Regions from separate parts of the Ruegeria sp. BK1 genome, predicted to be linked through region 3. Evidence: riboswitches for the same ligand, from Rfam matches in the RefSeq annotation. Region 3 holds a riboswitch; each other region holds the start of a gene.

Region 1 (7,833 bases), 1.7 Mb from region 3:
CCAGGCGGCCCTTGACGATGCAGGAGGGCACTGGCTGTGCCTCCCACAGGGCGTCTTTGGATTCGACCGCGCCGACAAAGCCCACGGGGCAGCCGATGATGGCGGCGGGGCGTGGGCAGTCGGGGTCTTCCAGCATGTTCAGCAGATGGAACAGCGCAGTAGGTGCGTTGCCAATGGCGACAACGGCGCCTTCCAGATGTGGGCGCCACAGCTCCAGCGCGGCAGCCGAGCGCGTGTTGCTCATCTCAGCGGCCAAGGGGCGCACACGTTCGTCATGCAGGGTGCATATCACCTCATTGTCAGCGGGCAGACGGAACCGGGTCACGCCCTCGCTGACCATGCGCGCATCGCACAGGATGGGTGCGCCGGCTTCCATTGCAGTGCGGGCGGCGGCCACAAAACCGGGCGAGAAATGCACGAACTCTTCCAGCCCCACCATGCCGGCGGCGTGGATCATGCGGACGGCGACCTGTTCCTCGTCGGCGTCGAACCGGGCAAGATCAGCCTCGGTCCGGATGGTGGCAAAGCTTTCCTTATAGATCGCAGCGCCATCGGTTTCATAAGTATAGGGCATCAGGTGAAGTCCATATTCATCAGTGTTTCTTCGGTCAGGCCGGTCTGGCAGGGCTCATCCCCCGCGCGGCCCTGTTTGACAAGATCAAATCGTCCGGCATTGCCTATCAGCGTCACATCGGCCAGGCTCATGCGCGCGCATCCTTTGGCGCAGCCCGAGACATGCAGGCTGCCATTGATACGCGCGGCAAGCAGGCGCGCGATGTCGCGGGTTTCCACCTGCGCCTGCGGGCAATATGGCGCGCCGGGGCAGGCGTCGGTCGTCATAAGCGGGTTGGTGCCATCTGTGACAAAGGCTGGGGCGGGTATCGCCGCCCCGACTTCCAACAGGATCAAGCGCCATGGGGTGACACGCAGCGCCTCGGCCCCGCTTTGCGCGATCAGGTCTTTCAGGGCGCGCGCAGGCAATTGTCCGAAGGCCGCACCATAGAGCGTCCCCTGATCGCAAGCACCGGGTTGCAGCGGCGCGCCAACTGGTCCCGGAGCCACGCCCTGCCACTCCGGCGGCAAGTCCGCGACCACGCGGGCCATGCGCCTGCTCTCAGGCGTGTAGTTTTGGGAGAACCATGCGGCCAAGGCGATCAGCAGGTCGATGGATTCCGATTCTTGGACCAAACGTCCGGTGTTTGCCCCATCAGCGCGCAAGATCAAACCCTCTGGGCTTGTTTCCAGCCGGATATCGGCTGAATCCCCAGCCAACAGGCGCTCAGGTTCAGTGTCGATGGCAAAGCCGAACTTGGCGGGCAGGGCGGGCAGTTCGGCCAGCCGGTCAATAAGCTCTTGCGCCAGCCGAGCGGTCAGGTCTCCGGCTTGGTACAGAGGTGAGACCAGAATGTTGCGGCGCACCTCGATCCCCGGCTCGGCGTCCAGCAGGTCCAGCGCGGCCAGTTCGGCCAGCAGGGATTGATGATCCGCCTCGGCCACACCCCGCAGCTGCAGGTTGGCGCGGTTGGTCAGGTCGATGGTGCCATTGCCGAAGCGTTCCGCCAGATCGCACAGACCCATGGTCTGCTCAGCTGTCAGACGGGCCAGCCGCGGCCGCACCCGGACCACCAGCCCATCGCCCGACATCATCGGACGGTGCGCGCCGGGGCACCAGCCCTGGACGATGGGAGCGCTCATCCCAGCCCCTCCAGATCGGCGCGAATCGAGTTGCGGCGTGTGTTCCAAAGCCCCGCCTCAAGCAAAGCGCGGAACCGGTCCTGCATGGCCTGATGCGCTTTAGGGTTGGCCTCGGCCAGAAAGGCGTCGACCTCAGCGTCGCCCAGCGTGGCATCGTGGTAAAGGTCGAAAAGGTGCGGCGCGACTGTGCCAGATAGATGCGCGAATGAGGCCATGTGATCCAGCGTCGCGGCGATCTCGGCCGCGCCCCGGAACCCGTGGCGCTGCATCCCGGCGATCCAACCCGGATTGGCGGCGCGGGCGTGGACCACGCGGCTGATTTCTTCGGGCAGGGTCCGCGCGCGTGGGGTGGCGGGGTTGGTGTTGTCCAGATGATAGAGCTGCGCCGAGCCGCCTGTGATTTTTTTGGCGGCGGCAAATCCGGCTTCATGCGTGGCGTAATCATTGGCCAGTAGCAGGTCGGTCTCGGTCAAATCCTGCAGGTGGACGAAACTGTCGGCGTTGGCGACGCGCTGGGTGATGCCGTCCTTGTCCTGCGCGACATGCTCGCCTTCCAAGGCATAAGAGCTGGCGTCCAGCCATGCCGCACCCGCCTGCACGCGCGCCTCGTCGGTGTAAATTTCGGACAATTGTGTCATGTTCACGCCATAGCTGCCGGGGGCTGGGCCATAGACGCGGGCGGCGGGTTCCTGACCGGCATAGGGGTTCCAGTCGGCCGCCTCATCGCGCGCCGACAAGGCCCGGATCGCCTGACCGTATAGCGCCGATAGCGTCGGAAAAACGTCGCGGAACAGGCCCGAGACCCGCAGCGTCACATCCAGACGCGGGCGGCTGAGGTCGGTGATGGGCAGAACCTCGATGCCTGAGACCCGCTCTGACCCCTTGTCCCAGACGGGTTTGACGCCCAGCAGGTGCAGCGCCATGGCGAATTCCTCACCCGCCGTGCGCATAGTGGCCGAGCCCCAGAGGTCAACGATCAGCCCTTTGGGATAGTCGCCTTCCTCTTGCAGGTGACGCCGCACCAGTTCTTCGGCCAGTTTCACGCCTTGGCTATAAGCCGCGCGCGTGGGCACGGATCGCGGGTCGGTGGTATAGAGGTTCCGTCCGGTAGGCAGTACGTCCGAGCGGCCACGATAGGGCGAACCGGATGGCCCGGCCTCGATCCGCTTTCCGGCTAGTGCGTCGATTAGGGCGTTGCGTTCAGACTGGGCGGAAGGCGCGGGGTCGAAATTGCCGGTCACTTCTGGCACCCGGCCAAATATGTGCAGCCCGTCGCCGAACTGGCTTTCCTTGATGTCACAGACAAAGCGGTCGATGCGGGTGATCGCCTCGGCGGAGCAGGTGGCCTGATCCAGACCCAGATCGCTTTCCAGCCCGATGGCCTGAGCCTCATTCCGGATATCCTCTTGCAAACGGTCGCGGCGCTTGGGGTCCAGACCATCGGCGTTCGAGAATTCGTCCAGTAGGGACTCCAGCCGTACCATCCGATCCGGTGTACCGCTTTCTTTCAAAGCGGGAGGGATGTGGCCCAGCGTGACCGCGCCGATCCGGCGCTTGGCTTGCGCCGCCTCGCCGGGGTCATTGACGATGAAGGGGTAGATCACTGGCAGGTCGCGGATCAGCGCCTCGGGCCAGCAATCGGCTGATAGCGCCACGGATTTGCCGGGCAGCCATTCCAACGTGCCATGGGCTCCGATGTGGATCAGCGCATCGGCATTCAAGCTTTTACGCAGCCAAAGGTAAAAGGCGACATAGCTGTGGCGCGGGGTGCGCGACAGGTCATGATAGTCGTCATCGCGTAGCTCGGGCGTGCCGCGTTCAGGTTGCAACGCGACCAGAGCCTTGCCCCGACGCAGGGCGGTGAAGTGAAAGGCACTATCGGTGTAAGCGGGGTCATCCTCGGGAGCGCCCCAAACCGTATGCAAGTCGGTGCGCAGCTGTTCGGGCAGGTCCGCAAGCGCGGCCTGATACTCGGCCAGCGGCCATGCGATCCGGGCGTTCAGCAGCGTATCAGCGATTGGTTTGGCAGGGGCGGTATCATAGCCCCCGGCTTGCAGGTCGGACAGCATCGCCTCAGCCGAGGCCAGCGCGTCGAGGCCCACCGCATGGGCCATCTGCCAGTCTTTGCCGGGATAGGTGGACAGAACCAGCGCGGGCACCTGATCGGATTTGGGTTTGCCTTGCAAGTTCAGCCAGCCGGTCACACGGTCAAGGATGGCCTCGATCCGTTCCTCCTCGGCCCGGTGGGCAAAGCGGGAATATTCCAGATGCGGGTCGCGTTTGCCCGGTTCCTTGAACGAGGCGATGCCCGCTGAAATCCGCCCGTCCACCTCGGGCAGCACCACATGCATGGCGAGGTCGGCGGGGGAGAGGCCGCGTTCCGCCTCGGCCCACGCCTTGCGGCGCGAAGTGGCCAGTGCGACCTGGAAGACGGGCACATTTGCAGCGTCCAAAGGCGAGGTACCCGACGCGCCTTTGCCCGAGAAGGACGTGGCGTTGATGATCGCGGACGGGGCCAGCGATACGATGGTGTCGCGCAGCCAGTCGGCGGCGGATGGCGCTTTCAGGGAAGGGGCGAACAGGCCCACGGCCTGAAAGCCGCGCGCGCGCAGGCTACGGATCAGGGCGGCCACGGGGGCTGTGTCGGCCGAGGTCAGGTAAGCGCGGTAGAAACTGACCACGACGCGTTTTGAGTCACCGGAAAACGCCTGTTCCGCCGGAATCACTCCGCGATCGGGGCACCATGCGCCGCAGTCGGGCAGGGATTTAGCCCCCATCACCGGACCCGCATAGAGCCCCGCTGCCAGTGCCATCTGTGCCAAAGCGGCTTGTGCTGCAACCTCGCCGCCGGTGTCACAAAGATGCGCTAAGCGGCGCAGGGTGGAGACGGGCAGGGTGGAATACTCATCCAGTCGCGTATCCTCGCGCCCGTCGGCGGGCAGCACGGCCACAGCAATCCCTTTGGTCTGCGCAAGCGATAGAACCTGCTGCAGTCCGTAGGACCAATAGGGCACTCCGCCGATCAGACGGATCAGGATGCCTTTAGCGTCCTCCAACGTCTGTTCCACATAGGTGTCAACGGACAGAGGGTGTTTCAGCGCCGTCAGATTGGCCAGTCGCAGGGTCGGCATCCGACCGTCAGGCCCGCCACCGCGATGCCAGCCTGCCGCGAAAGCACCAAGGTCGCTGTCCGAGAACGACAGCACCACCAAATCCGCCGGGCTCTGGCCCAGATCGGTTGGGGTTTCGGATTCCTCTAACCCGTGGCTTTCGCGGAAGACGACGTGCATGGTTTACTCGGCAGCCTCGGTGACGCCCACGAGGATGTCGCGGATTTCAGCCTCTTTGATGTCGTCATGCTCGGCAATCACCACCAGACGCGAACGGCGCTCTTCGCCGGGCTGCCACGGACGGTCGTACTGATGACGCACGCGCGCGCCCACAGCCTGAACTAGAAGGCGCATTGGCTTGCCCTTAACAGCGGCATAGCCCTTGACGCGCAGGATGTTCAGTTCTTTGGCAAGACGTTCGATTTTCGCGACCAGATCGGCCGGGTCGGTCTGTTCCGGCAGCTCGACGATGATGCTTTCGAAATCGTCATGTTCATGATCGTGATGACCGTCATGATGCGAAGGCCGCGCCTCCATGTCATCCTCGGCGGCAGCCTCAAGACCCAGCACGACGCGCACGTCCACCACACCTTCGGCCACTTCGACCACGGGCAGAGGACGCGGGGCCTCGGCGGCGATAATCTCTTTGGCTTTGGCGACACCTTCGGGGCCGGCCAGATCAGGCTTGGTCAGAAGGATGATATCGGCGCAGGAGATCTGATCTTCGAACACTTCGGACAGAGGGGTTTCATGGTCGATGGAATCGTCGGCCATGCGCTGGGCATCCACTGCCTCGACATTCGGCGCGAACCGACCAGCGGCCACCGCCTCGGCATCGGCCAGCGCGATCACGCCATCCACGGTAATTTTCGAGCGGATATCGGGCCAGTCGAACGCTTTCAGAAGCGGTTTCGGCAGCGCAAGGCCCGAGGTTTCGATCAGGATATGCTCGGGGCGCGGCTCCAGCGCCATCAGCGCCTCGATCGTGGGGATGAAATCATCGGCCACGGTGCAGCAAATGCAGCCATTGGCCAGTTCCATGATGTTTTCCGCCGGGCAATCGGGAATGGCGCAGGACTTCAGGATATCGCCATCCACGCCGACGTCGCCGAATTCATTAACCACAACGGCCAGACGCTTGCCCTGCGGGTTCTGCATCAGGTGCCGCACCAGCGTGGTTTTACCCGAGCCCAGAAAGCCGGTGATCACAGTAACGGGGAGTTTTTCGAGGGTGGACATGTCAGGCTCCAATCGGGGGAATGCGCGAGGCGCAGTTTTTGCGGAAATGTTCGGGGCGCTCGCGCCATTTGACCAAGCCGTCTTCGGTGGCCAGATACTTGGTCGCGCCGTCGACGATCACGTCGACATGATCGACCTCGTTCAGGTTCTCATAAACAAAGGTCCAGCGCTCGGGTCCGCCGCGCAGAACGATGGAACAGCCCTGATCGCAATTCGAAAGGCACTCGACGGCTCTCAGCGTTACGCCTTCGGGCAGATCGGCCTGTTCCAGCGCCTTGTGCAACAACGTGCCGGGGCGGTCTGCGTCATCTTCAACAGGTAGGCCGCGGCGGCAGGTGGTGCAAACCAGCAGCTCGACCGGAGCGGTCTCGGTCATGTCTCTCATCCCCCCAAATCCTCATCGTGGGGGACGGGGTTTCAAGCGGGTCGCATTTGACCCGACACCGGAACACCCCGTCCGGTTTCAATCGCGGGTGCTGGCAGGTCTCCCGGCTTGCGGATGTCAGGGCAATTGCCCTGTCGGATGTCCCGCCTTCCCGGCCTGTTTGGCCAGTGGCTTGGGCACCCTCTCCGGTCACGGTCGCGGGGGCGGCTGCGTTTGGCGGATGATCCGTTGACGCATTCCCTTTTCATCCTCGTGCAGAGGACACCAACGGATCGGACATGCGGCACCGGGCCGGGGCTTGTCAAGCGAGTCGCAAGCATCTGTGAAGCAACGGTGGAAAAGCGACCTGTAAGCGTCGCTGGGCGGCATGACGAAGCCCGCAACCCCGTGCTGCCATGACCGAAACGGCGCAAACAGGGAGACGTGTCGCATGAGAGTGGGCTTTATCGGACTGGGCAATGTGGGCGGCAAACTGTCCGGGTCTTTGCTGCGCAACGGGATCGACCTGACGGTGCACGATCTGAACCCTGATCTGGTCGCGGGCTTCGTGGCGCAGGGGGCCAAGGCCGCCGAAAGCCCGGCCCAGCTGATGCGCGATTGCGACGCGGTGATCACCTGTCTGCCATCGCCTGCTGCCTCGGACGCCGTGATGCAGGAGATGCTGCCCGAGGTCGGCCCCGGCAAGATCTGGATGGAGATGTCCACCACCGACGAGGCCGAGGTCAAGCGGCTGGGTGCGCAGGTCATCGAACGCGGAGGGGCGGCAGTAGACTGCCCCGTCTCGGGCGGGTGCCATAGGGCGGCGACGGGCAATATCTCGATCTTCGCGGGCTGCGACCGCGCGACGTTCGAACGTATCCTACCCTTTCTGACCACGATGGGCCGCCGCGTGCTGCACACGGGCGAGTTGGGCTCGGCCTCGGTGCTTAAGGTGCTGACCAACTACCTGGCGACGGCAAACCTGATTACCTGCGCCGAAGCGCTCGTGACCGCCAAGGCCGCCGGGATGGACCTGAACACGACTTATGAGGCGATCAAGATTTCATCAGGTACTTCCTTTGTGCATGAGACCGAAAGCCAGGTGATCCTGAACGGATCACGCGACATTGCCTTTACGATGGACCTTGTGAAAAAGGATATCGGGCTGTTTCAGGACGTCGCTGACCGCGCCGGTGTACCGCTGGAGATCAACCCGGTCATGATCCAGATTTTCGAGGACGGAATTGCCCGCTATGGCGAGCGTGAATTGTCTCCCAACATCATCCGACGTCTGGAGGATGCAACCGGTCTAGACATCACAGCCTCCGGTTTTCCGCCCGAGATGGAGGACGACGAACCGGAAGAGCCCGGATACGAGGTCATCCCTCAGGGGCGTGGGGCCGAATGACGCAAGCCGCGCGTCAG
Region 2 (7,833 bases), 1.7 Mb from region 3:
TCAGGCCAATCGCCATCGGCACGGCACAGCCCATGGTACACAGGGCCGAGGATTGGATCAGACCGCGTTCCTCGGAGCAGTCCCACATCTGGCTCAGCAAAATACGATGCGCGCCGCTGTCGGCGGTCGCCAGCGTGTTGGCGGGCAGGGCAGCACGGGTTTCGGCGATCACCGCCGCGGGCCCCCAGTCGTCATCCGCTGGAAACGCCTGCGCCAAAGCGGCTTTGACTTGTGCGGGCTCGCCGCCCGGCCATGTCTTGCGCGACGGGGTGCCTTTGGCAATGGCCTCCAACGTCTCGCCCGTGTGCGCGACCAGATTCAGCCCCGCCTGATGCATGTAGTGGTCATTGGGCACGGCCGAGACGTCGATCACACGCTTTTCCTCAGGGTCCCAGATCTCACGCCAGCCGGGGCGCATTTCGATCGGGTCATAGCCCAGACACAGCACCAAATCGGCCTGTTCGACCAGCGGAACCAGATGTTTGTCAGCCAACGGCGACAGGCCCGCGCCGCCCAGACACAGAGGGTGATCCTCGGGGACTACGCCCTTGGCCTTGTAGGTCGTCACAAATGGGATGTCGAAATGCTCCAGAAATGCCTGCACCACGTTGCGCGAGTCGTCATAGAGAACATCCAGCCCGACAATTGCGATGGGCCGTTCGGCCTGTGACACCCAACGGCGGGCTTTCTCGACGCAGTCGCCCGCGGGGGATACGGTGGCAATCTTGGCGCGGCGGCGCGGTTTCACGCCCGACACGCGGGTATCCGCGACCGAGATCGGCACGTCGATATGCACTGGACCGGGGCGCGGCTGATTGGCCAACGTAACCGCCTTATCGGCAATAATGTCTGCGCCTTTGGCGGTCAGTGCAAACGTCCCCTTGGTGATTGAGCGATAGACCTGTGCGTGATCCATTACCTGATGGGTATAGGTCAGCGCTTCATCGGCATCGACGCATCCGGTCAGCACGATCATCGGCACACGGTCTTGCAAGGCATTGGCGACCACGTTGATCCCGTTCATCGCACCGGGGCCAAGGGTGGCAACCAGAATGGCAGGCGCGCCATCGCGGTGATGCACGGCCTCGGCCATGAAACCGGCGGCGTTTTCATGCTTGGTCAGGTGAAAGGTGATCCCGGCCTGTTCCAGCGCATCGACAAGAGTCAGAACCTCACCACCGGGCATTCCAAAGGCGTGGCGACATCCGGCCTCGTACAAACGTTGGGCCAGAAGGTCCGCTGCGCGGGGCGAGAGGTCTTGCATAAGTCATGCTCCGAAAAACTGTTTCACAGCAGATTGCGGAGGACGGCCCCAGACGCAAGGCGGATCACGCCAGTGTGACTATTTGACTGCTGTTTCAGCCACAGCCTGAAACTTGCCATCCAGCTCCTCAGCGATCTCGCGCAGGGGGTCTCCGCCCTCATAGACATAGGGCGCGAAGACAAAGCTGGGAGTCTTGTAAGATAGGGTGGCGGTGCCGTCCTCGTTCTCGGTGACATAAAAGCGGATCGGCGCCTCGATCATCGCGTTCACTGATGTTTCCAGCACGCGCACCGCATAGTCGTTGTTGAAGGCACCAATGACCCGATTGCCGGGGATAGTGATCCCGCGCGATGCGGCGGCGTTGGTCGGGCCTGCCTGCGTGACCACGATCAGACCATTAGCTTTGATGGCATCCTTGGTGTCGGCAACCAACGCGTCGTAACTTTTGTCGGTTGCGTAGCTGGCCCAGCCCGACAGGGGCTCGTCTGACAAAGTAGGGGTCGCCATCAGGGCAATCGCAGTCCAAAGGGCTTTCATCCGGGCCTCCTGTTTCGGGGTTGCGACAGTGATGCCAGAAAGCGGGACAGGGCGCACTCACAATCTTGTGCGTTTTCCCGATTGCGCCGGCAGTTGGAAACCCTCAGAAACAGGCAAATGCCACCCGATGAGGTCCGAATTGGATCAGATGCGCCTGTTGATATGTTCGTCCTGTGCCGGTGCCCGCGATTACGGGGCTGAGGTCAAAGCTGTCGAATCCGCCCTGACCCGCGCTGGGCTGGGCGCGCAGGTAGCGGTCGACCAGCACGCCTGTTTCAGCGGATGCTCTGAACCAGTGGCCATCGCGCTGCAGGCCGATGGCGGGGCGTCATATGTGTTTTCAGGGGTCGATGTCGCCTCGGACGCCGATGATATCGTGGCGACCTGCCGGACCTATCTGGAAAGCCCCAAAGGCTGGATCGAAGACGCCCGGCCTTGCGGGCGGCTCCGGATGTGTTTGCGGGCGCGTATCCCGGCGCTTTAGTCGACCTGTAGTGTGACCGCCGCGCTGACGGGGATGTTGTCGACCATCAGCGGGCTGTGGCTGTTTGCGTTCAGAGAGACCGAGACTTCGACCTCGCCCTGCGGCAGATGGTCGATATGCATCCAGTTACCGTACAACCGGGCCAGTTTCTCTCCATTTACGTAGACATGTGCATGCCCCTCGCCGTCGACATCGGTCTTTGAGGCATTTTGTGGTGAGAACCGAAAGTTCTGCGGCATGACATACAGGTTCCAGCCCGCCATAGGATCGGGCGTAAGAGCGATCTCAAGCGCCGGAGCATCAGCGCCGGCAGGCAGGTTGATGGCAGTCGAATGATCGTGTGCGGCTGCCTCGGCGTGAGATGGACTGTGATGTGCAGGATCGCCATGGTCATGGCCGTCGAAAGTGACGCCATTTGCAGCCGCAACCACAAATCCTGCACCACTGCCAAAAACTATGCCGATTGCAAACAGGGCAAGTGAGCGTGCCATTTTATGTTCCTTGATGGTAGTAGCAAACACGCCGAGCTGGTCTCGGCGTGTTCATAAGCGTGCTTGTCAGGCCGCAGCTTCGGCACGCTGGCTTTCATATCGCCAGAAGTACCCGGCGAATGCCCCGACCAGAACCCAGGCTACCAGTCCGATGCCAAAAGCGCGTGCGGCAAACAGCGCGCCGATCTCGGTCGGAACGGGGCCGGTGAACACGTCCGGCTCGGGCGCGCCGATCAGATGTGGGGCCAACAGCAGGGCGGCTGCGATCACATAGCTGATCAGGGTGCCGCCAAAGGCAATCAGCCACATGGCAACACCTGCTGCTGCGACGGTCGCAAACCACCAGATTTGACGCGCAGCGACATCGGCTGCTGCCACGCCGGGCACTTCTGGCGCGAGCGAGAATCCGGGTGCGAGGTGCACGGCAACGAACCCCGCAAGCCCCCACAAAACACCGGTGCGCCCGTCAATCTTGTGGCCGTTGCCCTCAGCCACGGACATCAGCGCAATCATCATCAGCGCGTAACCGGTATAGATAAGCATCGTGAAAATGACGCTCAGCGCATCGCGGAACAGGTCCGAGAACATTCCCGGCAGCTCGGGGTGAGCACTTACGACGTCACCGCCGAAATGGACCAATTCGCCTGATTCATACAGTTCCGCGTGCAGCAACACAGGTTGCACAAAGACCAACTGCAGCAAGGCGGCAATCAGCCCCGCTGCAGCACCAGCGAACAACGCGCTGGTCAGGATACGGGTAAACATGGGTTTAGTGGCAGGGGAAGCCGGTTGCGTGACGCACGTCATGGGCTGCGTCATGCAGGGCAGCGGCCTGAACGTGGCCAGTCACCGAAATGATGCCAAGACCCAGAACCACAGCGAACATGACCGGCAGGATACCAGCGCGCGAGGCGGTTTGTGTTTGTGTTGTCATTTTCAATTCTCCTGTGCCGTCGCACCCGACGGCCGGTGTTTCAAATCACGCCTGGCAGGTCTCCTGGCTTGCGGGTCAGGGCCTGTGCTCGCCTTCCCCCTGAAAATTCAGGAGTGGCTGGTTGAGCAAGACTCACCGCTTACAGTCGCGGGGGCGGCTGTGGATTGGATCAACTCGGATCGCACCACATTCCCTCTTAGCTCGTCGCTGTGAACGACGGGACCAGACGGGTTCATCTAGCCTTCAAAACCCGCGTGGCGCAATCGCCATTCGCGACCAATTTGGTCAGTTCACGCACTTTTTGAGAAGATAGATATCCATGATCCACCCGTGATCGGCGCGCGCAGCTGCACGGGTGTCCAGAATCTGCTGCGCAACCTCAGCCAAGGGCCCCTTGATCAGAATTTCCTCTTTCATGCCCACGTACGCCCCCCACCAGATGTCATAATCTGCCATCTGAAGATGTTGGAACGAGCACTCACCATCCAGCATTACCGCCACGTTTGACGCACCGTCCGGCCACCCTTCGTCGCGAATCCGCCGCCCCGTGGTCACGATGTAGGGGGCACCCAGATCGTTGATCGGAATCACGTGGGCAGCCGTCAACGCCTGCAGCGCTGTAATGCCAGGAATCACCCGCGTCGTCGGTTGAGGGTCCAGCCGCTCTGCAATCCGCAGGGAACTGTCATAAAGCGACGGATCGCCCCAGATCAGTAGAGCTACATGTCGTGCTCCAGGATGGGCGGCGATTGCCTCGCTCCAGCGCAATGCAATCGCGTCGTGCCATTCATCCACCCCGCGCAGATATCCGTCGTCGGACCGGCGCTTGGGGATGTCGAAATAGGCGATCTGCGGCGGCGTGTCGGTCACCTGCGCAATGATCTTTTCGCGCAGCCCGGCCAGATCGGCCTTATTCTCGCCCTTGCGGGGGATCAGGATCAGGTCCGCCGAGCGGATCGCCTGCGCGCCCTGAAAGGTCACGTGGTCAGGGTTCCCGGTGCCGATGCCGATCAAGGTCAGGTCAAACATCGTCAAACTCTGCCAGCGGGCCGTAAAGGATCAGCGCCGGGGCGGTGCCTATCTCGTCCGCCAGTTTATTGGACAGCGCGCCTACAGTACTGCGATGCAGCTTCTGCTCGGGGGTCGAGACGGATTCGGCCATCAGTGCTGGCGTTTCCAGCGGCAGGCCATGTGCGTGCAGCGTTTCGACCAGCAGAGGAAAGGTGCGCTTGCCCATGAAGACGACGGTGGTCGCATCCGGGTCGGCCAGCGCGGGCAGGTTCAGGTCCTCGGGCAGTTTGCCGCTGACATCATGGCCGGTGACAAACTGCACCCGTCGCGCGGTTAGCCTACGGGTCAGCGGGATGCCAGCCGCCGCCGCCGCCGCTACAGCTGAGGGGATGCCGGGGATGATCTCGTATTCGATCCCAGCCGCGCGCAGGGCAACCAGTTCTTCTTCCAGACGTCCAAACATGCCGCCATCGCCGGATTTCAACCGCACGACCCGCTGCCCGGTCAGGGCGTAATCCACCAACAACCGGCTGACATGGTCCTGCTTGGGCGAGGGGCGACCCGCCCGTTTGCCCACGCCCACCAGATCGGCATCCTCGCGCGCATGGGTTAAGATCGGCCCGCTGCTGAGGTCATCAAACAGCACCGCATCCGCCTTTTGCATCCGATCTACGGCCTTGAGCGTCAGCAATTCCGGATCGCCCGGACCTGAGCCGATGAACGAGACAAACCCACTCATACTGAGGCCTCCGCGATCAGGTGAAAGAACGTGCCGGTCACGTTGCCACGCACCGATCCGGTCTGCGGCCCTTCGGCCCCTTCTGCGTCAAACACACGGGCCAAAGGCGCGTCAGGTTGCTCGATGATTGAGGAATAGTGGAACTCATGCCCCCGCAGGCCCGTGCCTACGGCAAAGCCGGGCATCGGGGCCAGCAGTTCGGCGCGACGATAGCCCAGATTGAACTTGCGCTTTTCATAGGACGTCACCAGCCCCAACAACCCGGCCATCTGATGCGAGACACCCTCTTTGTCGATCAGAGCCTGTCCCAGCGCCATATAACCCCCGCATTCTCCATGCACGGGCTTGGTTTGCGCGTGGTTCCGCAACCCTTCCTGAAAGACGGATGCGGCGGCCAGAATGCCTGCGTGCAGCTCAGGATATCCGCCCGGCAACCAAACCAGATCGGCATCCGCCGCAGGGGCTTCATTGGCCAAGGGCGAGAACGGCAACACCTCGGCTCCAGCCGCCCGCCAGCCTTCCAGCAAATGCGGATAGGTGAAGGAAAACGCCGCATCGCGGGCCAGCGCGATCCGTTGCGCCGGTGGCCGCGGCAGCGCGGCGGACGATGGCCCATTCGGGCCTGAGGACGCCGCCCGCTTGATCGCCTCAAGATCGACATGTTCGCGCAGAAACGCGGCATAGCCCACAATTGCGCTTTCCAGATCGGGATGTTCAACCGCCTGGATCAGGCCCAGATGCCGCTCGGGCAGGGTCAGGTCTCCACGACGGGGCAGCACGCCCAGAACCGGCAGGCCCGCGCGTTCCATTCCCAACCGCGTCAACCGCTCGTGCCGGGGGCTGGCGCAGCGGTTTAGAATCACGCCCGCAAAGGGCAGATCGGGGTTATACATCTTGAACCCCAAAGCCGTCGCCGCCGCCGATTGCGCCTGACCGCCCACATCCAGCACCAGCACCACCGGCCAACCCATCCGTAACGCGGTTTCCGCACTGGACCCATGACCCAGTTCACCGGGCTTGGCGACGCCGTCGTACAGCCCCATTGAGCCCTCGGCGACCACGATATCCGCGCCTTCGGCCTGTGCAGAAATGGCGTCCAACAGAGGCTCTCCCATGGCCCAGCTGTCCAAATTGAACGAGGCACGCCCCGCAGCCGCCCGGTGAAAGGCCGGGTCGATATAATCTGGTCCGCTTTTAAAAGGCTGAACGGTCAGCCCATCCTCGGCCAGCGCACGCAACAGGCCCAGCATGACCGTGGTCTTGCCGGTGCCCGAGGACGGTGCAGAAATCAGAAGGCCCGGAGGGTTAGTCATCGCGTCATTCATCCTCGGGGCTCCAGCTGGACCACGGGCTGTCGGCGCTTTGCGGGCGATAGCGGCGGTCGTAATCCTTGGAATACAGACAGCTTTCGTCGAACCCTTCCCCCGCAAGCGCTGGGCCGACCATGATCAGCGCGGTGCGGGCGATGCCGTCGTCCAGCGCGTCTTTCAGCGTCTCCAGCGTTGCACGGATGATGCGTTCATCGGGCCAACTGGCGCGATAGACAACGGCCACCGGGCAATCGGCCCCATAGGCTGGGGTCAGGTCGGCGATGACCTTGTCTAAATTGCCGATCGACAGGTGAATGGCCAGCGTTGCGCCGGTGCGGGCGAAGTTCTCAAGCGTCTCACCCTCGGGCATCGAAGACGCGCGGCCCGGCGTGCGGGTCAGCACCACCGATTGCGCGAGGCCGGGTAGTGTCAGTTCCGTGCCCAAGGCCGCGGCTGCCGCGGCAAAGGACGGCACGCCGGGCGTGACGCTGACCGGGATACCCATCTCTTTCAACCGGCGGATTTGTTCGCCCATGGCGGACCAGACCGACAGATCGCCCGAATGCAGGCGGGCCACATCCTGACCAGCCTTATGGGCGGCATCGATCTCGGCCATGATCTGATCCAGATCCATCGGCGCGGTGTTGATGATCTTGGCTCCCTCGGGGCAGTGGCCAAGGATTTCCTCGGGCACCAGCGAGCCCGCATAGAGGCACACGGGACAGGACGCGATGATTTCGCGCCCGCGCAGGGTCAGCAGGTCGGCAGCGCCCGGTCCGGCGCCGATGAAATGAACGGTCATTTTTGTCCTCCGATGGCGATGGCGCAGGTGGCCAGCCGGTCGTCTGATATCTGTCGTGGTGAAAGCAGCCGCGCGCCAGATCCAGCGGCGGCAAGGGCGGATGCTTCGGCCACACTGCCGGTGCCATAACTGGCGCGGCTGCGGGGCGAGTAGGTGAGCGTGCGCTGCCCGGCCAGATCGGCGGGCGCGATGAAATGCAGGGGCAGGGCGGTTACGGCTGCGAATTCTGCAAGCGCAGCATGGCCCTCTTTGTCCGCGACG
Region 3 (7,833 bases):
TCCCGGTGAGAAGCCCTACCGTATGGTCTATGTCGAAGACCCCTTTGGCATTGTCTTCGAGATTTATAGCCATTCCTACGAATTGACCTACTCGTCGGGGGCTTACACCTGACATATGAGACTGAAGCTTGTGTGTGGCCGGAAGGGGCCATATCGTTCCGGATGCTGCCGTTTTGCTTAGTTCAGAGCTCTTTTCGTGCCCTCAGTGCTGCCGTAATCGTCCCGTCATCCAGATAGTCCAGCTCGCCCCCAATCGGCACGCCCTGGGCCAGTGAGGTCAGGCGGACCTGCCCCTCCAACTGATCGGCTATGTAGTGGGCTGTGGTCTGGCCGTCTACGGTGACGTTCAGGGCGAGGATGACTTCGGTGATTCCTTCGGCCGTGACCCGGTCCTTAAGGCGCGGGATGCGCAGTTCGTCCGGGCCGACGCCGTCCAGTGCCGAGAGTGTCCCGCCCAGCACGTGATAGCGGCCTTTGAACACGCCTGCGCGTTCCATCGCCCAGAGGTCGGCTACGTCTTCGACTACGCACAGCTCTCCGGTGGCGCGGGCCTCGGCGTCGCAGATGTCACAGATGTCCATGGTGCCCACGTTGCCGCAGTTCAAGCATTCGCGGGCGGTGATGGCGACCTGCTGCATGGCGTCCGACAGGGGTGTCAGCAGCAGCGCACGTTTGCGGATCAGGTGCAGCACCGCGCGACGGGCCGAGCGGGGCCCAAGCCCCGGCAGTTTGGCCATCAGGTCGATCAGATTGTCGATGTCGCTGTTCGAACTCAACGCGTGTGCTCCTGCAAAAGGGCCGAGTTTGCGGGCCCGGCCTTTGGGTCGTCAGGAGTGTGTATCAGAACGGCAGCTTGATGTCTGCGGGCAGACCCATGCTTTCGGTCAGCTTGGCCATCTCTGCCTGCGCGCGTTCGGCGGCTTTGGTCTGTGCGTCCTTGATGGCGGCGAGGATCAGGTCTTCTACGACTTCCTTATCGTCGCCGTTGAAGATCGAGGGGTCGATGTCCAGACCTTTGAGTTCGCCCTTGGCGGTGGCAGTGGCTTTGACCAGACCTGCACCGGATTCGCCGACAACCATCAGATTGTTGAGTTCTTCCTGCATGTCGGTCATCTTGGTCTGCAGATCCTGCGCGGATTTCATCATCTTGGCCATATCGCCCAGACCGCCGAGTCCTTTGAGCATTACGTTTTCTCCTGCTAATCGGTTTGTCGCCTAGATACGGATAGCGCCCGTGCGGCACAAGGGGGCAGTGCCCTCCCGCCCGTCGTCGCGGTCTTTTGCAAGACCTCTCCTCCCGTTGGGCCCGGCAGAGCGCGGGCAACGCCCGCGCTCTGCCGGGCCCAAGGTCGCTCAGGGGTATCGGCGTCAGCCGATGGCCCGTGGCGGGCGCCGGAGGGTTAGTCCTCCTCGAACGGGTCCCATTCGTCTTCGACCTCGGGCAGGGCTTCGGTTTCGACCTTGGCGGCGCGTTCTTCGGGGGTTTCGATGCGTTTGATCTTGGCTTTGGGGAATTGAGCCAGCACCGCCTGCACCAGCGGGTGCTGTTCCGCCTCGGCTTTCAACGCCAGATCGGCGGCGTCGCGGATTTCGGCGATGGTTGCTGCCTTACCGTTGGCGACAATCGTCACCGCCCACCGATTGCCGGTCCAGCGTTGCAGTGCGGTACCCATGCGAGCGGCCAGGTCGGCTGGGGCCGAGTCCGTCGGTGTGAATTCAATCCGTCCGGGTTGGTACGAAACCAGCCGGACACCGTTTTCGACCTCGACCAGCAGTTTCACATCCCGGTTGGTGCGGATCAGTTCGACCACATGTTCGAAGGTCGGGTAGCGGGCCAGAGCCGTCTGCACATCCTGCGCCAGTGCCGCCGTCGGTGCACCTGCTCCGCCGCGTACGTGTGGCGCATAGGCAGAGGCCACGGGGGCCTGCACGGCGTGCGGTGGGGCGCTCATTCTGCCGCCGGGTCCGTCATTGGGTGACGGAGGCGGGGTGTCTTGCAAACGTTTGATCAACTCTTCCGGGCTGGGCAGGTCGGCAACATGGGTCAGGCGGATCACGGCCATCTCGGCGGCCATCATGGCGTTGGGGGCGGCTGAGACCTCTTCCAGAGTCTTCAATAACATCTGCCACATACGGGTCAGGACGCGCATCGGCAGGGCCTCTGCCATTTGCTGACCGCGCGCGCGTTCGTCGGGGGACACGGTCGGGTCTTCGGCGGCATCCGGCGTGATTTTCACGACCGAGACCCAATGGGTGATCTCGGCCAGATCGCGTAGCACGGCCAGCGGGTCGGCGCCTTCGGCATATTGCGCGCCAAGCTCAGTAAGCGCCCCGGCGGCGTCGCCGCGCAGGATCATGTCCATCAGGTCCAGCACTCGGCCACGGTCGGCTAAACCCAGCATCGCACGCACCTGATCGGCGCTGGTTTCCCCGGCACCGTGTGAAATCGCCTGATCCAGCAGAGAGGTCGCATCCCGCGCCGAGCCTTCAGCCGCGCGGGTGATCAACGCCATCGCGTCCTCGGCGATTTGCGCACCTTCGGCCTCGGCAATGCGGCGCAGCAAGCCGATCATGTCTTCGGGTTCGATCCGGCGCAGGTCGAACCGCTGGCAACGCGACAGAACCGTCACGGGTACTTTGCGAATCTCGGTGGTAGCAAAGATGAATTTCACATGCTCGGGTGGTTCCTCTAGCGTCTTGAGCAGCGCGTTGAAGGCGCTGGTCGACAGCATATGGACCTCGTCGATGATGTAGATCTTGTAGCGGGCCGAGGCCGCGCGGTAGCGGACGCTGTCGATGATCTCGCGAATATCATTGACGCCGGTGCGGCTGGCGGCGTCCATCTCCATCACGTCCACATGGCGGCCCTCCATAATGGCCACACAATGTTCGCACTGGCCGCAGGGTTCGGTGGTCGGCTTGCCCTCGCCATCGGGGCCGATGCAGTTCATACCCTTGGCGATGATACGGGCCGTGGTGGTTTTGCCGGTGCCGCGAATGCCGGTCATGATAAAGGCTTGCGCAATTCGATCCGCCTCGAACGCGTTTTTCAGCGTGCGTACCATGGCGTCCTGACCGACTAGATCGGCGAAGGTTTCCGGGCGGTATTTGCGGGCAAGAACCTGATAGGCGGGGCTGGGCGTGTCGGTCATATCTGCTCTGTCGGATTCGGAGTCCGATGCAGCGTAGTGACCCCTGCCGCCCACGTCCACAGCAGCAGCGCAGGAAATTCGATTTGCAAGCAAGGACGCAGGCGATACATCATCGGTGCAGATTGATCGGAACGTGCCATGAATAATTTCGCCATCTATTCCCTGCGACTGGGGCCGGGTCGTCTGGGGATATCTCCGCTGCCCGGCGCGGGAGGTGCCTATGCGGCCGATCTGAAGACGGTGCAGGACTGGCGACCGGATCTGGCGATTTCAATGACCACAAGCTCTGAGATGAAAAACCTGGGAGCGGCGGCGTTCGGTGGCGATCTGGAGCGGCACGGGGTCGAATGGGCTCACCTGCCGGTCCAGGATTTTGGTGCGCCGGATGCGCGGATACAGGCCATTTGGTCCAATGTCAGCCAGCGGGCCCGTGCGCTGCTGTCCGGCGGCGGAGGCGTTTTGGTCCATTGTCGGGGCGGCTGCGGGCGATCGGGTATGGTTGCTTTGCGGTTGATGACGGATAGCGGACTGCCCGCAGATACCGCTTTGCAGATGCTACGGACAGTACGTCCCTGCGCCGTCGAGACCGAGGCGCAGATGGTCTGGGCCACTTCGGCGGCCCGGACGGGCAGCTGAATTCAGGCTGAAAGCTGGTGTTCGGTCGGCGCGGCTGGCTGGGGCGCCGTGGTAACCACTTCCATCATCGCGCAGGGCGGTGTCGGCAAAAGGCTGGCTGCGTGGGCGGTGAAATCTGCTCCGAACAACATATCCGCATAGCGATCCAGCCGCTCGGCCGGAGTGTCGGCGGCCACACCGCAGAACACCCGGATCTGATCGGGTTGGGCGCGAAACCGGGCCGAGCACCCTTCGGCGCAATGGGTCAAGTCGCTGCTGCCTTCGATCTCGAACGCATCGGTTGTTGCCGGACGGGCCGTGGCCATTGCATCCGTCAGGGCGCGTGCCATTCGGGCCAGTGCCGGGCAGGGGGCGCCGGTTTTTTGGCATACCGTCGCGGTGAATTCGTGGGTCTTGGTCTTCCAGATCATGATGCGCCCTCCGCGCGCTGGACGAGGGGCATGGATCAGGTGTGACAGCGTGCTGACGACCTGTCCCGGACACCCCGCCCGAGTTTCGGTTTTCGTTCGATGGCAGGTCTCCTGACTTGCGGGTCGTGGCTTTGCCGACCTTCCCAGCCTTTCGGCCAGTGGTATCTCGGCATTGCTCACCGCTTACAGTTGCGGGGGCAGTCTCGGCCTTGATCCGTTCCGGCAATGCCGGGCAGGATCGCACCGTGTTCCCTTTTCATCCCGCCCCGTGACCGGGGACGAGAACCATCACGCCATCGCTAGCGGTTGAGCGGGCTTCGAGTCAAGCGCCATTGAATCCCGGCGCGACGTTGGGTCAATTTCCCCACGGCTTGACTCTGATGACGGAACAGGGCCGACTGCGCGGGTGAACTAAACAGTTTAGAACATGAGGCGCGGGCGATGTTGGACAATACGCATTCTGTTTTGACCGAAGATGTCCAGTTTCCGTCCGGTCCGGCGATGCTGTCGGGGCGGCTCTATCTGCCTGCTCTGCCTCCCAAGACAGTTGTGATGATCCATGCAGCGACCGGCGTGCCCCGCGACTATTATCAGCATTTTGCCCATTGGCTGGCGGCCGAGCAGGGTATGGCTTGTCTGACCTATGACTATCGGGATTTCGGCCATTCGCTGACCGGCCGATTGCAGGACTCGCAGGTAACTATGGCGGACTGGGCGCTGGTCGACATGCCCGCCGCCCGCGCGGAAATGCGCAGACGCTTCCCGGACGCGGAACAATGGAGCATCGGCCATTCCGTTGGTGGAATGCTGGGCCCGGTTCAGCCGGATATCGCGCAGATTGACCGCATGATCTGTGTTTGCTCCGGGCTTGTCACTCTGTCTGATCACCCGTGGCCGTACAAGGCGCTGGCGGGGTTGTTCTGGTATGGCCATGCGCCGCTGGTTGTCAAAGCGGCGGGGTATTTGCCGGGCAGGGCTTTGGGTTTTGGGGCTGACCTGCCCGCGCGGGTCTACTGGCAGTGGCGTAAATGGTGCACGGCACCGACGAACTACCTGCCCGATTTGGGCAAGACCCTGCCCGAGGCGCACTGGGCCGGGCAGGGAGTGCCGGTCGATCTGATCGCATTCGACGACGATCAGGTGGTGCCGCCCAAAGCGGTGTGGCGCCTGGCCGAGCTTTATGGCCCGAATGCGCGGCGTAGGTTGTTGTCACTGTCAGATTTTGGGGTGAAAGAGATCGGGCATATCGGCGTGTTCGCCCGTCGCAACGCAGCGGTCTGGCCGCAGCTTATTGCCCAGGATCATGTGGTAGATAAGTGAGAGGTTGGACATCGACCCAAGCGGGGCTCGTTGTGGCTGCTTCCTTCCGGACCTGACCAGGTTGGCGAGGCGCTCGCCCGCGCCAACCTCTCAGCACGCGATATAGGCAAGTGCGCGGCAAATGACAACCCGTCAGAGCGTCAAATGGATCATCAGAAAACCGGCCTCGTCCTCTCCGGCGATGTTTGGTGCAAATTCTGAGATGTCGTCCAGATGGTTCCGGGCCTTGTGGCCAGTACGCAGAACCGCCACCGCCCCGGCCACGGGGGACAGACGGAACGGACGCTCGAACACGGTGCCGGAATGAGGCCCGGCAGTCACGTAGTTTTTGACCAGATCTTGTAGAGGCAGAATCGGCAGCGGAACGCGCGTCGCCCGCCCGGCAAAGGGGAAGTGCCCACCGCCATTTGCGCGGTAATTATTCAACGCCACCACAAAAGTCTGCTCTGCATCCAAGGGTTGGCCTTCGAAACGAATCTCGCGGACGCGGCGGGCCGATGGGTGCAAAAGTGCCCCATCTGCGCCAAACCGAGCGGGCTGGCTAAGGTCGATCCGGTATGTCAGCCCATGCAGGACGTCAAAATTATGCCCCGCGCGGTCCGAGGCCAGCAGATCGCATCGTTGGCCGGGGATCATCCTGTTAAAGACGCCTGCGGACATTTCCAGCCAGTCTTCGATTTGCGAACCGGTGACCGCGACGGCCATCATCTCATCGGGAAAGACGTTCAAGTCCGTCACATGGCGCAGGCAGATTTCCCCGGCCGGGACGTCGGTAAAGAACCGAGGCCCGGCACGCCCGCCGAATTTCGACGGGGACACGGCAGACAGGATTGGGCAGTCCCGATAGTCCGTATCCTTTAGAAAAGGTCGCAACGCGAGGGTTTGAGCGGCGGCCACGAAAGCCAAGCCCCGGTCATAGCCGCAAAAGCTGAAATAGCTGTGCATGTGCTGCTGTACCTGTCCCACAGGTTCGGCCACCCGCCGCCGCGTCTCGGCGTGGCCGGTGGCAAGTAGCTGCGTCAGTGCGGCGTCTTCATCTGACGCCTCTGTCGAAACCGAACGCACCTGCGCGTGTCCATGAAATACCTGCCATCGGTCGTCCAGTGATGTGCCGAGGGTCAGGTCGATGACGCCCAGATATGACCCCGCCGCACCGGGCATCACGACGGGGGTGCTGTGCACCAGCCCGCGATCAACGTCGATATAGCCGCTGTATTCTTGTTCAGGGCTGGGAAAAACCATATGGGAATGCCCGCCCGCAATGGCGTCGATCCCGTCGATGGCGGCCAACGGTACCAACGCGTTTTCCATGCCGGGCGTGTCTTGCGCCGGACCGAACCCCGTATGCGCCAGCGCCACAACGATATCGCAGCCCAGTTCGTGCAGTTCAGCGACTTTGCGGCGCGCACAGTCAAGGATGTCGCCGATCTGAACTGCACCTGCCAGCTTGTGCGCCTCCCATTTTGCGGTCTGGGGTGGCAGGACCGAGAATATGCCGATTGCAAGCTCGTGCGCGTGCCCTTGGATTTCGACCTGACGCCTGACAATCGTGTGCTCCTGCCAGAACTGCGGGCTGGAGGATTTGTGGGCATTGCTGCACAGAACAGGGCAGGGGGCCTGCCGCATGATCCGGTCCAGCACGTCCAGACCAAAGCCATAATCGTGATTGCCCAGCCCTATAGCATCGTAGCCCAGAAGGTCGAAGGCCTGCATCAGAACATGGCGCTCGGGGTGTTGAGCCACGGCCCAGTCGCCCAGCGGCGTGCCCTGGACCGAGTCGCCATTGTCTACCAGCAGAACCAACCCGTCCTGTACCTCGCTTCGGGCCTTGCGGATCAGGTCTGCGGTCCGGGTCAGGCCAATCGTCGGTTCGTGCCTGTCAGTGTAATAGTCATATGCCGTCAGATTCATATGCAGATCGGACGTGGCCAGAATTCGCAGTTGGACGGTTTGAGAGGAAGGAAAAGTCGACACTACTCTACTTTAGGCAGTTTTTTATCAATCATTTTCAACAAAAAGAGTGTTGCGTGCAATTTTCAAGGCGGACCTGCGGTCTTTCAGCGGCAGCGGGTGTTTTTTCGGAGTTCCATGAATACCCATTGCAACCCCAGAACCATCGTGGCAGCCCTATGCGCACAATCTGGGGGGCATGCAATGAAGAATGCAGAGTTTGTGACGTTCGGCGGATCAGGGCTGGACCGTGCGGCGCATATTCGGGGCGATGCCGACGCGCTGGCTGGCCTGGTGGCGGACCCGAATGCCAAATGCCTGCTGATATGGCGCGGCAAACCCCTTGTAGAGGGTGAGGCTTCGGA
Region 4 (7,833 bases), on a different contig from region 3:
AAGACGTAATAGTCAATGGCCTTACGCGCCTCGGACGTGTCAGCGGACAGAAGGGTGCGCATGTCCGACGATATCCCCGACAGACCCAGCAGACCGGATTTGCGATACAGAATCTCGGCAATCTCATCCGCCGACAGGCCTTCCTGCTGCATCATGTAAAGCACAACACCAGGGTCAAGCTGCCCGCTACGCGTTCCCATTGGCAACCCGTCCAGCGCCGAGAACCCCATAGTCGAGGCCACCGCCCGACCACCCGAAACCGCACACATCGAGGCCCCGTTACCCAGATGCGCAATAACCACGCGCCCGTCGTACAAGCCCGGCGCGATCTCTTTCAGCTTTTGCGTTATGTAGTCGTAGCTGAGCCCGTGAAACCCGTACCGTCGTACGCCTTTGTTATAGTAGCTCTGCGGCAGGGCGAAGGTGTCGTTGACCCAAGGGTGTGTCCGATGGAACGCCGTGTCAAAGCAGGCGATCTGCGCCGTGTCCGGGAAGGCCGCGCTGGCTGCGCGTATCCCTGCAAGACTATAGGGCTGATGCAGCGGCGCGAAAGGTATGAACCCAGACAACGTCTCGACAACCGAGGCGTCAATGCGCACCGGCTCGGAATAAACAGTGCCCCCGTGGACGACGCGGTGCCCGATGGCACGTACATGGATGTCCGGCAGGTATTCCCGCGCCATTTCCAGAAAGGCGTGGATCGCCTCGTCATGGCTTTTGGTGTTGGTCAAAGGACGGTCGATCGAGCGTCCTCCAGCGGATTGGGCCAGCAAACGTGGTGCGTCGCCCAAACGTTCGATCTGGCCACGCCAGCGCATACTGGGACGATTGCCCTCAACCAGCTCATAAAGCGCGAATTTCAGGGAAGAAGACCCGGCGTTCAGCGCCACAACATGATCAGCCATGGATTTTACCCTTGTTTGCATGCGCATGAAGCGCGGCTACAGCACAGGATGCCAATCGCGAGGCATCATCATCGGATCGTGACGTCAAAATGATGGGAACGGCCGCACCGATCACGACCCCTGCCGCCTCGGCATGAGAGATGAAGGTCAACTGTTTTGCCACCATATTCCCGGCCTCAATATTAGGCGCGACCAGAATATCGGCAGCACCGGCAACCTCTGACGTGATCCCTTTGGTACGGGCGGCGTTCAGATCAACCGCATTGTCCATCGCCAGCGGCCCATCGACCAACCCGCCGGTGATCTGACCGCGCTCGGCCATTTTCGACAGCAAGGCCGCATCGACCGATGACGGCATATGCGGGTTGATCGTCTCAACCGCCGACAACACGCCGACCTTGGGCTGTTCGATTCCCAAAGAATGTGCCAGGTGAATCGCGTTTTGCACGATATCCGCCTTGGTTTCCAAATCAGGCGCAATATTCACCGCCGCATCCGTCACCATGATCGGGCGCGACATGCCCGGAACATCCATTACGAACACATGTGACAGTCGCCGCCCTGTGCGCAGCCCTTTTTCACGACGCAAAACCGCGTGCAGCAACTCATCGGTATGCAGATACCCCTTCATCAGGGTCTGCGCGCGTCCGTCGACTACAAGATCCACGGCACGGTGCGCGGCGATGCCGTGGCTGCGGGCCTCGACAATTTCGATGCCAGACAAGTCGGCCCCCAGCTCAGCGGCAGCAGCGGCGATTTTATCGGGGTTCCCGACGAGGATCGGCGAAATAATATGATTGGCATGCCCCAGCAACGCGCCGCTCAGAGAGTTGGGCTCTTCTGGCGCAACAATGGCGGTTGGCATCGGCTCTAGTGGGCGCGCTTTTTCCAACAGCGCGTCGAAATGGCGGTGCCGCTGCACGATCAGGCCAGGGACCTCGACCGAGTCGAACTCCATATGCGTCGAAGGCGGTGTGACCTGAACGGTGCCGCTGAGAACCAGTGCATTGTCAACGACCCGTCGCACTTCGGCTGAGCAGAGCAGATCACCATCGTCGCGCTTTTCCTCAACAGCGACAAAGGCAGTCAGTTCTTCACCCGCAAGCACCGGGAGGTGGAAGGCCAAATCCGCGCGGCGAGTCTGCGTTCCGGCGCCGGGCATGTAGTTTCCCAGCACGGCTGCGACCAGACCGGCGGGCCACAGCGCGGGTGCGACGGCTTCGGCAAGGCCGTCGCCATCCCCGTCATAGGTTGCCAGATGCAGCGGATTGTGATCGCCCGAGGCCGAGGCAAAAGCATAAAGGTCGTCAACCGTGCACAAGCGGGTCAGTTGTGCCGCGTCGCCAACCTTGAGCTGCTCGAAGGTTTTATTTTCCTGGATTTTCATAGCGTGCCAACTTTGGTTTTTCGGACGTCTTACCGACTTGGGTCGCGGGTTTAATTGATGCAGGTCAGTTCGGGGTCACAATAGTACGTCCAGCACCCTTGAGCCCGCAAAACGTAGCCTCGGCTTTCAAATTTTGCTGCGTCGCAGCATAACTGATTGCCCACTGAGCAGCAATATCCTTTGCGCTGTCTTCACCGGAACGTTGCGGAATCCATATTGACCCATGCTCTGATCTGAGGCAGTGACGCTACGATGGTTCCCGATGCTGCACGCGCGGGATGAAAAGGGAATACGGTAAGGTGCAGACCAAATCCGTAACTGCCCCCGCAACTGTAGGCGGTGAGCGACGCCAATATCCCACTGGCCGGATCAGGTCGGGAAGGGTGGCCAAGCACAGACCCGCGAGTCAGGAGACCTGCCATCTCAAACGCAACCAAACCGGGGCGGGGTGTCCTGGAAAGAGGCTCAATGTCACATCGACCCGATGTCATCAGAACCGTTCCTCTCCCTGCCCGTCTGGCATGCAGGTGGGGCGGAGCATGACGGATCATGTGGTGCTGATCTGCACGACCTGCCAAGGGGCAGAGGCGGCGCTATCGATTGCCGAGGCCCTGCGCGAGCGCCTGCCCGAGGGCTACGGCACACGGATGATCGAGTGTATGGCCGGCTGCGATCACCCACTGACCGTTGGATTTCAGGCGGGTGCGAAGGCACAATATCTGTTTGGCGAAATTCAAACCTCGGCCGATATCGACGCTTTGGCCGCTTTCGCGCGGCAATACCAAAACAGTTCCACAGGTTGGACCAAGGCAACGGATCGCCCCGAGGCGCTGTTGCACAAGACCTTGTCGCGGATGCCGCCCTTGGCGACGGAGGCCACATGACCGAACATGCGTTCCTTCAGGTCAACGGCGTCGGTTATCACGCCTATCACGGCGAAGTTCTGCTTCAGGACATCACCTTTGCGCTTCACGAAGGCGCGGTTCTGGCCATCGCCGGGCCCAACGGCGCGGGCAAGACAACGCTGATGAACCTTCTATGCGGGTCCGAGCATCCTTCGGACGGCAATGTATTGTTCAAGGGGCGAAATTTGCGCAGCATGTCGGCGACCGAGCGTGCGCGGATGATCGCTGTTGTCAGCCAGCAGGAATATCCCGACGGGCGGCTCTCCTTGCGCGAGTATGTAGCGCTGGGACAGATCCCGATCCGGTCCGACCGCTCGGCCGAGGCCCATGCCGCCGATCTTGCGCGAATTTTGGACCTGACCAGCCTGAACGATCTGGCCGACAAGCGCATGGCGGTTCTGTCGGGCGGGGAACGGCAGCGCGCCCATATCGCGCGGGCATTGGCACAAAACCCGGCACTGCTGTTTCTGGACGAGCCCACCAACCATCTGGACCCGGACGCCAAGGGGCGGATGTTGTCACTGGTGGCCGGGCTGGGGATCACAGTGGTGATGATCGTCCACGATCTGGTCATGATCCCGGAATTTGCGACGCATGTCGCGCTGATGAAATCCACCCGTCTTACCGGGTTCGGACCTGTGGCCGACGTGCTGACCACCGACCGCGTGCGTGACACGTTCGGTGTCGATTACCTGTTTTTCCAGCACGAGGGCCGCTTGATCCCGGCGCTGGACATCCGAAAAACCTCAGTTTCCAATCCAGTTAGGAGCATTTCCGAATGAAACACATCTTGTCCGTGGCGCTGGTTACAGCCATGGCGGGCGGTGCCGCCGCGCATGAAGTTACCGTCAACAATTGCGGCGAACCGCTGGTGTTTGAAACCCAGCCCGAGCGTCTGGTCGTGCATGACATGAACATGACCGACATGGCCTTTGCACTGGGTCTACAAGACAAGATCGTCGGCCTGACCGGGATTACCGGCTGGTACAAAACCAGCCCCGAGTTCGACTCGCTGCGCGGCGATATCCCGGAACTGGCCCCGAAATATCCGACGGTCGAGAACCTGGTGGCCGTTGAACCCGACCTGTTCTTTGCCGGTTGGTACTACGGAATGCGGCCCGGCGGTGATGTGACACCGGAAACGCTGGCGCCCTTCGGGATCAAGACTATGATCCTGTCGGAAAGCTGCGTTCACCTGCATAAGGACCGCCCAAAGGCCAGCATGGACCTGCTGTTTGACGATGTCCTGCGTCTGGGCAAGGTCATGCATGTTGAAGACAAGGCCGAAGCGTTGGTTTCAAGCTGGAAAGACGAGCTGGCCGCGATTGAGGCGAAAACCGCCGATCTGCCGAAACCGCGCGTGTTCCTGCTGGACGGGCCCGCTGATGCGCCCTTCACCGCCGGAAAATACGCCATCCCTGATGCGATGATTGCCGCTGCGGGCGGTCAGAACGTGACCCATGACATGGATACAAGCTGGGGCCGTAGCTCTTGGGAGGCCGTCGCCGCCGCGAACCCCGAGTTCCTGGTGCTGTTGGACTATCAAACCGGAAATGGCGCGGCGGATACGTTCAAATTCCTGCAAGAGCACCCGGTGATGTCGCAAACCGATGCGGTCAAAAACGAGCGCTGGATCGGTCTGCGGTACGAAGAACTAACGCCGGGACCCGCGAACATTCAGGCGATCTCGAAAATGGCACAGGCCATGCATAAGGGCCTGAACTAATTTGGGCCGTCTGGGGCTGACACTTTTGGTGGGGGCGGTCATTCTGGCCGCCCTTCTTCTGGTTTCAACAATCTACGGAACCACATCCATCCCTCTGTCCGATACATTCAAGGCCATATTGCTGGGCACAGGCCTTGTGGATGGAGACGTGTCGCCCCTGCACCGTATCGTCTTTGACCTGCGCCTGCCCCGCGCGCTGTTTGCGGCCGTGATCGGCGCTGGTTTGGGGATTGTCGGCGTTGTCTTGCAGACAACCACTCGGAACGATCTGGCCGACCCGTTTCTGTTCGGGCTGTCTTCGGGCGCTGCAGCGGGTGCTGTGTTCGTCATCACCGTAACCGGGGACATTCTGGGGTTTTGGACCTTGCCGCTGGCGGCGTTTTGCGGAGGGCTGGTGGCCTCTGGCATCGTGCTGGCTTTGGTACACGGATTGCGGACGAGCGCGCCTGAAAAATTGATTCTAGCCGGGCTTGCGGTGTCCTTCCTGTTCTCAGCCCTAACCAATTACCTGATTTTCGCAGGCGACAACCGTGCTGCCCATTCCGTCATCTTCTGGATGCTTGGCGGTTTGGGTCTGGCGCGATGGGAAACCTTCCCGCTGGTCTGCGCCGGGCTGGCGCTTATTCTGGCCTATGCCCTCTATCGTAGCCGCTGGCTGGATGCGCTGCTGACCGGAGATGTCACGGCAACAACACTGGGCGTTCCGGTTCAGTCGCTACGGTTCAAAATGTTCTTTGTTGCAGCGCTCGCGACCGCCGTTTTTGTGTCGGTCGCCGGAGTGATCGGCTTTGTTGGCCTGATGGTTCCACATATTGCGCGCGGCATCGCTGGTCCTTTGCACAATCACCTTGTCCCGACGGCAGCCGTGGTTGGCGCGGTGCTGTTGACCGGGTCCGATATCCTCAGCCGCCTGATGCTTGCCCCGCAAGAACTGCCGGTCGGAATTGTGACGACCTCACTGGGGTCGATTTTCGTTTTCATTCTGCTGCTCAGAACGGCGAAGCCCAAAAGATAAATTGGCTTGTCTTTGTCAGTCCCGACGCTTGCCGAGCTGTCAGCGCACCTGCAACAATTTGACAAAACAGATTTTTTGCATGCATATTTTTTTAAGTTCCATGCAAAAACTGCCAAGAAATTGATCAATATCAAATCCGGCGCTGAACGAAGCCGTTAATCGGGAATAGCGACGAACAGAATCTAGCAAAGCCAGGTCTTTGAGAATGGGCCAAGTGACTACCCGGCGCGCCTTCCTGAGCGCGAGATTTCACGATGAGGACGGTGTGACAGCCAGACCTCCGGGATCGGTCGGGCCTGACTTTCTGAAGCACTGCACGAAATGCGGCGATTGCGCCTCGGCTTGTCCTGAGGACGTGATTGCAATCGCTGCGGACGGCTTTCCTGTTTTTCAACCCTCAGACAATCCCTGCACTTTTTGCGGTGACTGCGCCAATGCCTGCCCAACCCCTGCTTTGGACATCGACCTTGTGTCCAACTGGCCCTGGCGTGCCGCGCTAAAGCTGGACTCCTGCCTGTCGATGAATGGCGTCAGTTGCCGCCTCTGTCAGGACAATTGCGAAGAAAGCGCGATCCGGTTCTCGCTGCAAACCGGTGGTCGGGCCAAACCGACACTGGATGTGGCGGCCTGCACCGGCTGCGGGCTCTGCCCTACCGTTTGCCCGGCGGATGCCATCTCGCTGGACCACACCCCTCAACCCAAAATGGAAGCTGTGCAATGAACATCTGCGGTTGCCTTGCCCATGTCGCGCCCGACTACGCTACGGCTGCGGCGCAATCCATGAGCGATACACCGGGTGTGGAAATCCACGCCCAGACCGAAGACGGCCGTTTCGTCGTCGTGGTCGAAGATACCCCTGAACGCCTTGCGTCCGAGACCATCATGGATCTGCACCAGATCCCCGGGGTCGTGTCTCTGACGTTGACCTATCACCATTTCGAGGACCTTGCAGAGACCCGCCCGCGTCCCGATGCCCTAAGCCAAACCACCAGCCGGAGGCTCACGCTATGACACATTCTGAATCACGCCGGACATTCCTCAAGGCCACTGCGGCCACAGCCACGGCCTCGGCCGCCGGTATTCCGCTGGCCACAGGCACGGCCGACGCTCAGGCGGCGACGCCGGATATCCGCTGGGACAAGGCCGCGTGCCGGTTCTGCGGAACGGGCTGTTCCGTTCTGGTTGGCACCAAGGAAGGTCGCGTTGTGGCCACTCAGGGCGACCCGGACGCGCCGGTGAACCGCGGCCTGAACTGTATCAAGGGCTATTTCCTGTCCAAGATCATGTATGGCAAAGACCGCCTGACCACTCCGTTGCTGCGCAAGACCAATGGCGAATACGACAAGAATGGCGAGTTCGAACCGGTCAGCTGGGACGAAGCCTTTGATGTCATGGCCGCTAAGTGGAAAGAGGCGCTGGCCAAGAAAGGCCCGACCAGCGTGGGCATGTTCGGCTCGGGTCAGTGGACGGTCTGGGAAGGCTATGCCGCCGCCAAGCTGATGAAAGCGGGCTTCCGCTCCAACAACATCGACCCCAACGCGCGCCATTGTATGGCTTCTGCTGTTGTTGGGTTCATGCGGACCTTCGGCATAGATGAGCCGATGGGCTGCTACGACGATTTCGAGCACGCAGACACATTCGTTCTGTGGGGTTCCAATATGGCCGAAATGCACCCCATCCTGTGGTCGCGCCTGACAGACACGCGTCTGACCAAACCGGGCAGCGAAGTTCATGTTCTGTCAACATTTGAACATCGTTCTTTCGAATTGGCGGACAATGGCATCGTGTTCAACCCACAGACCGATTTGGCGATCCTGAACTACATCGCCAACTACATCATTCAGAATGGCGCGGTGAACGAAGACTTCGTCAAAAAGCACGTAAACATCACCAAG

The links. Region 3 has a riboswitch for cobalamin ahead of ACR3E7_RS16385 (hypothetical protein). Riboswitches for the same ligand answer to the same signal wherever they lie in the genome.
Region 1: it holds a riboswitch for cobalamin, as region 3 does, so the genes downstream of both, ACR3E7_RS08020 (DUF1636 family protein) here and ACR3E7_RS16385 (hypothetical protein) in region 3, are expected to answer to the same signal.
Region 2: it holds a riboswitch for cobalamin, as region 3 does, so the genes downstream of both, ACR3E7_RS08090 (CbtB domain-containing protein) here and ACR3E7_RS16385 (hypothetical protein) in region 3, are expected to answer to the same signal.
Region 4: it holds a riboswitch for cobalamin, as region 3 does, so the genes downstream of both, ACR3E7_RS22560 (DUF1636 family protein) here and ACR3E7_RS16385 (hypothetical protein) in region 3, are expected to answer to the same signal.

What each region holds. Positions count from the first base shown of each region.
Region 1 covers NZ_JBQFIS010000001.1:1,605,161-1,612,993, reverse strand. Annotated here, with positions in the region: gene ACR3E7_RS08040 (precorrin-8X methylmutase) at 1-574, opposite strand, end outside; gene ACR3E7_RS08035 (cobalamin biosynthesis protein CobG) at 574-1,695, opposite strand; gene cobN (cobaltochelatase subunit CobN) at 1,692-4,985, opposite strand; gene cobW (cobalamin biosynthesis protein CobW) at 4,989-6,044, opposite strand; gene ACR3E7_RS08020 (DUF1636 family protein) at 6,046-6,420, opposite strand; cobalamin riboswitch at 6,506-6,713, opposite strand; gene ACR3E7_RS08015 (NAD(P)-dependent oxidoreductase) at 6,860-7,816, shown strand.
Region 2 covers NZ_JBQFIS010000001.1:1,616,541-1,624,373, reverse strand. Annotated here, with positions in the region: gene ACR3E7_RS08115 (thiamine pyrophosphate-binding protein) at 1-1,264, opposite strand, end outside; gene ACR3E7_RS08110 (DUF302 domain-containing protein) at 1,343-1,801, opposite strand; gene ACR3E7_RS08105 (DUF1636 domain-containing protein) at 1,950-2,285, shown strand; gene ACR3E7_RS08100 (hypothetical protein) at 2,282-2,776, opposite strand; gene ACR3E7_RS08095 (CbtA family protein) at 2,843-3,541, opposite strand; gene ACR3E7_RS08090 (CbtB domain-containing protein) at 3,546-3,710, opposite strand; cobalamin riboswitch at 3,747-3,952, opposite strand; gene cobF (precorrin-6A synthase (deacetylating)) at 3,996-4,739, opposite strand; gene cobA (uroporphyrinogen-III C-methyltransferase) at 4,732-5,460, opposite strand; gene ACR3E7_RS08075 (cobyrinic acid a,c-diamide synthase CobB) at 5,457-6,785, opposite strand; gene cobM (precorrin-4 C(11)-methyltransferase) at 6,778-7,572, opposite strand; gene ACR3E7_RS08065 (cobalamin biosynthesis protein) at 7,569-7,833, opposite strand, start outside.
Region 3 covers NZ_JBQFIS010000001.1:3,297,802-3,305,634, forward strand. Annotated here, with positions in the region: gene ACR3E7_RS16360 (lactoylglutathione lyase family protein) at 1-112, shown strand, start outside; gene recR (recombination mediator RecR) at 183-776, opposite strand; gene ACR3E7_RS16370 (YbaB/EbfC family nucleoid-associated protein) at 841-1,185, opposite strand; gene ACR3E7_RS16375 (DNA polymerase III subunit gamma/tau) at 1,401-3,152, opposite strand; gene ACR3E7_RS16380 (protein-tyrosine phosphatase family protein) at 3,291-3,788, shown strand; gene ACR3E7_RS16385 (hypothetical protein) at 3,791-4,198, opposite strand; cobalamin riboswitch at 4,283-4,503, opposite strand; gene ACR3E7_RS16390 (alpha/beta hydrolase family protein) at 4,640-5,518, shown strand; RNA gene ffs (signal recognition particle sRNA small type) at 5,513-5,611, opposite strand; gene ACR3E7_RS16400 (bifunctional 2',3'-cyclic-nucleotide 2'-phosphodiesterase/3'-nucleotidase) at 5,651-7,492, opposite strand; gene nudC (NAD(+) diphosphatase) at 7,673-7,833, shown strand, end outside.
Region 4 covers NZ_JBQFIS010000003.1:353,081-360,913, forward strand. Annotated here, with positions in the region: gene ACR3E7_RS22550 (acetate/propionate family kinase) at 1-905, opposite strand, end outside; gene ACR3E7_RS22555 (bifunctional enoyl-CoA hydratase/phosphate acetyltransferase) at 898-2,292, opposite strand; cobalamin riboswitch at 2,530-2,729, shown strand; gene ACR3E7_RS22560 (DUF1636 family protein) at 2,832-3,176, shown strand; gene ACR3E7_RS22565 (ABC transporter ATP-binding protein) at 3,173-3,979, shown strand; gene ACR3E7_RS22570 (ABC transporter substrate-binding protein) at 3,976-4,923, shown strand; gene ACR3E7_RS22575 (FecCD family ABC transporter permease) at 4,925-5,938, shown strand; gene ACR3E7_RS22580 (ferredoxin-type protein NapF) at 6,144-6,659, shown strand; gene ACR3E7_RS22585 (chaperone NapD) at 6,656-6,949, shown strand; gene napA (nitrate reductase catalytic subunit NapA) at 6,946-7,833, shown strand, end outside.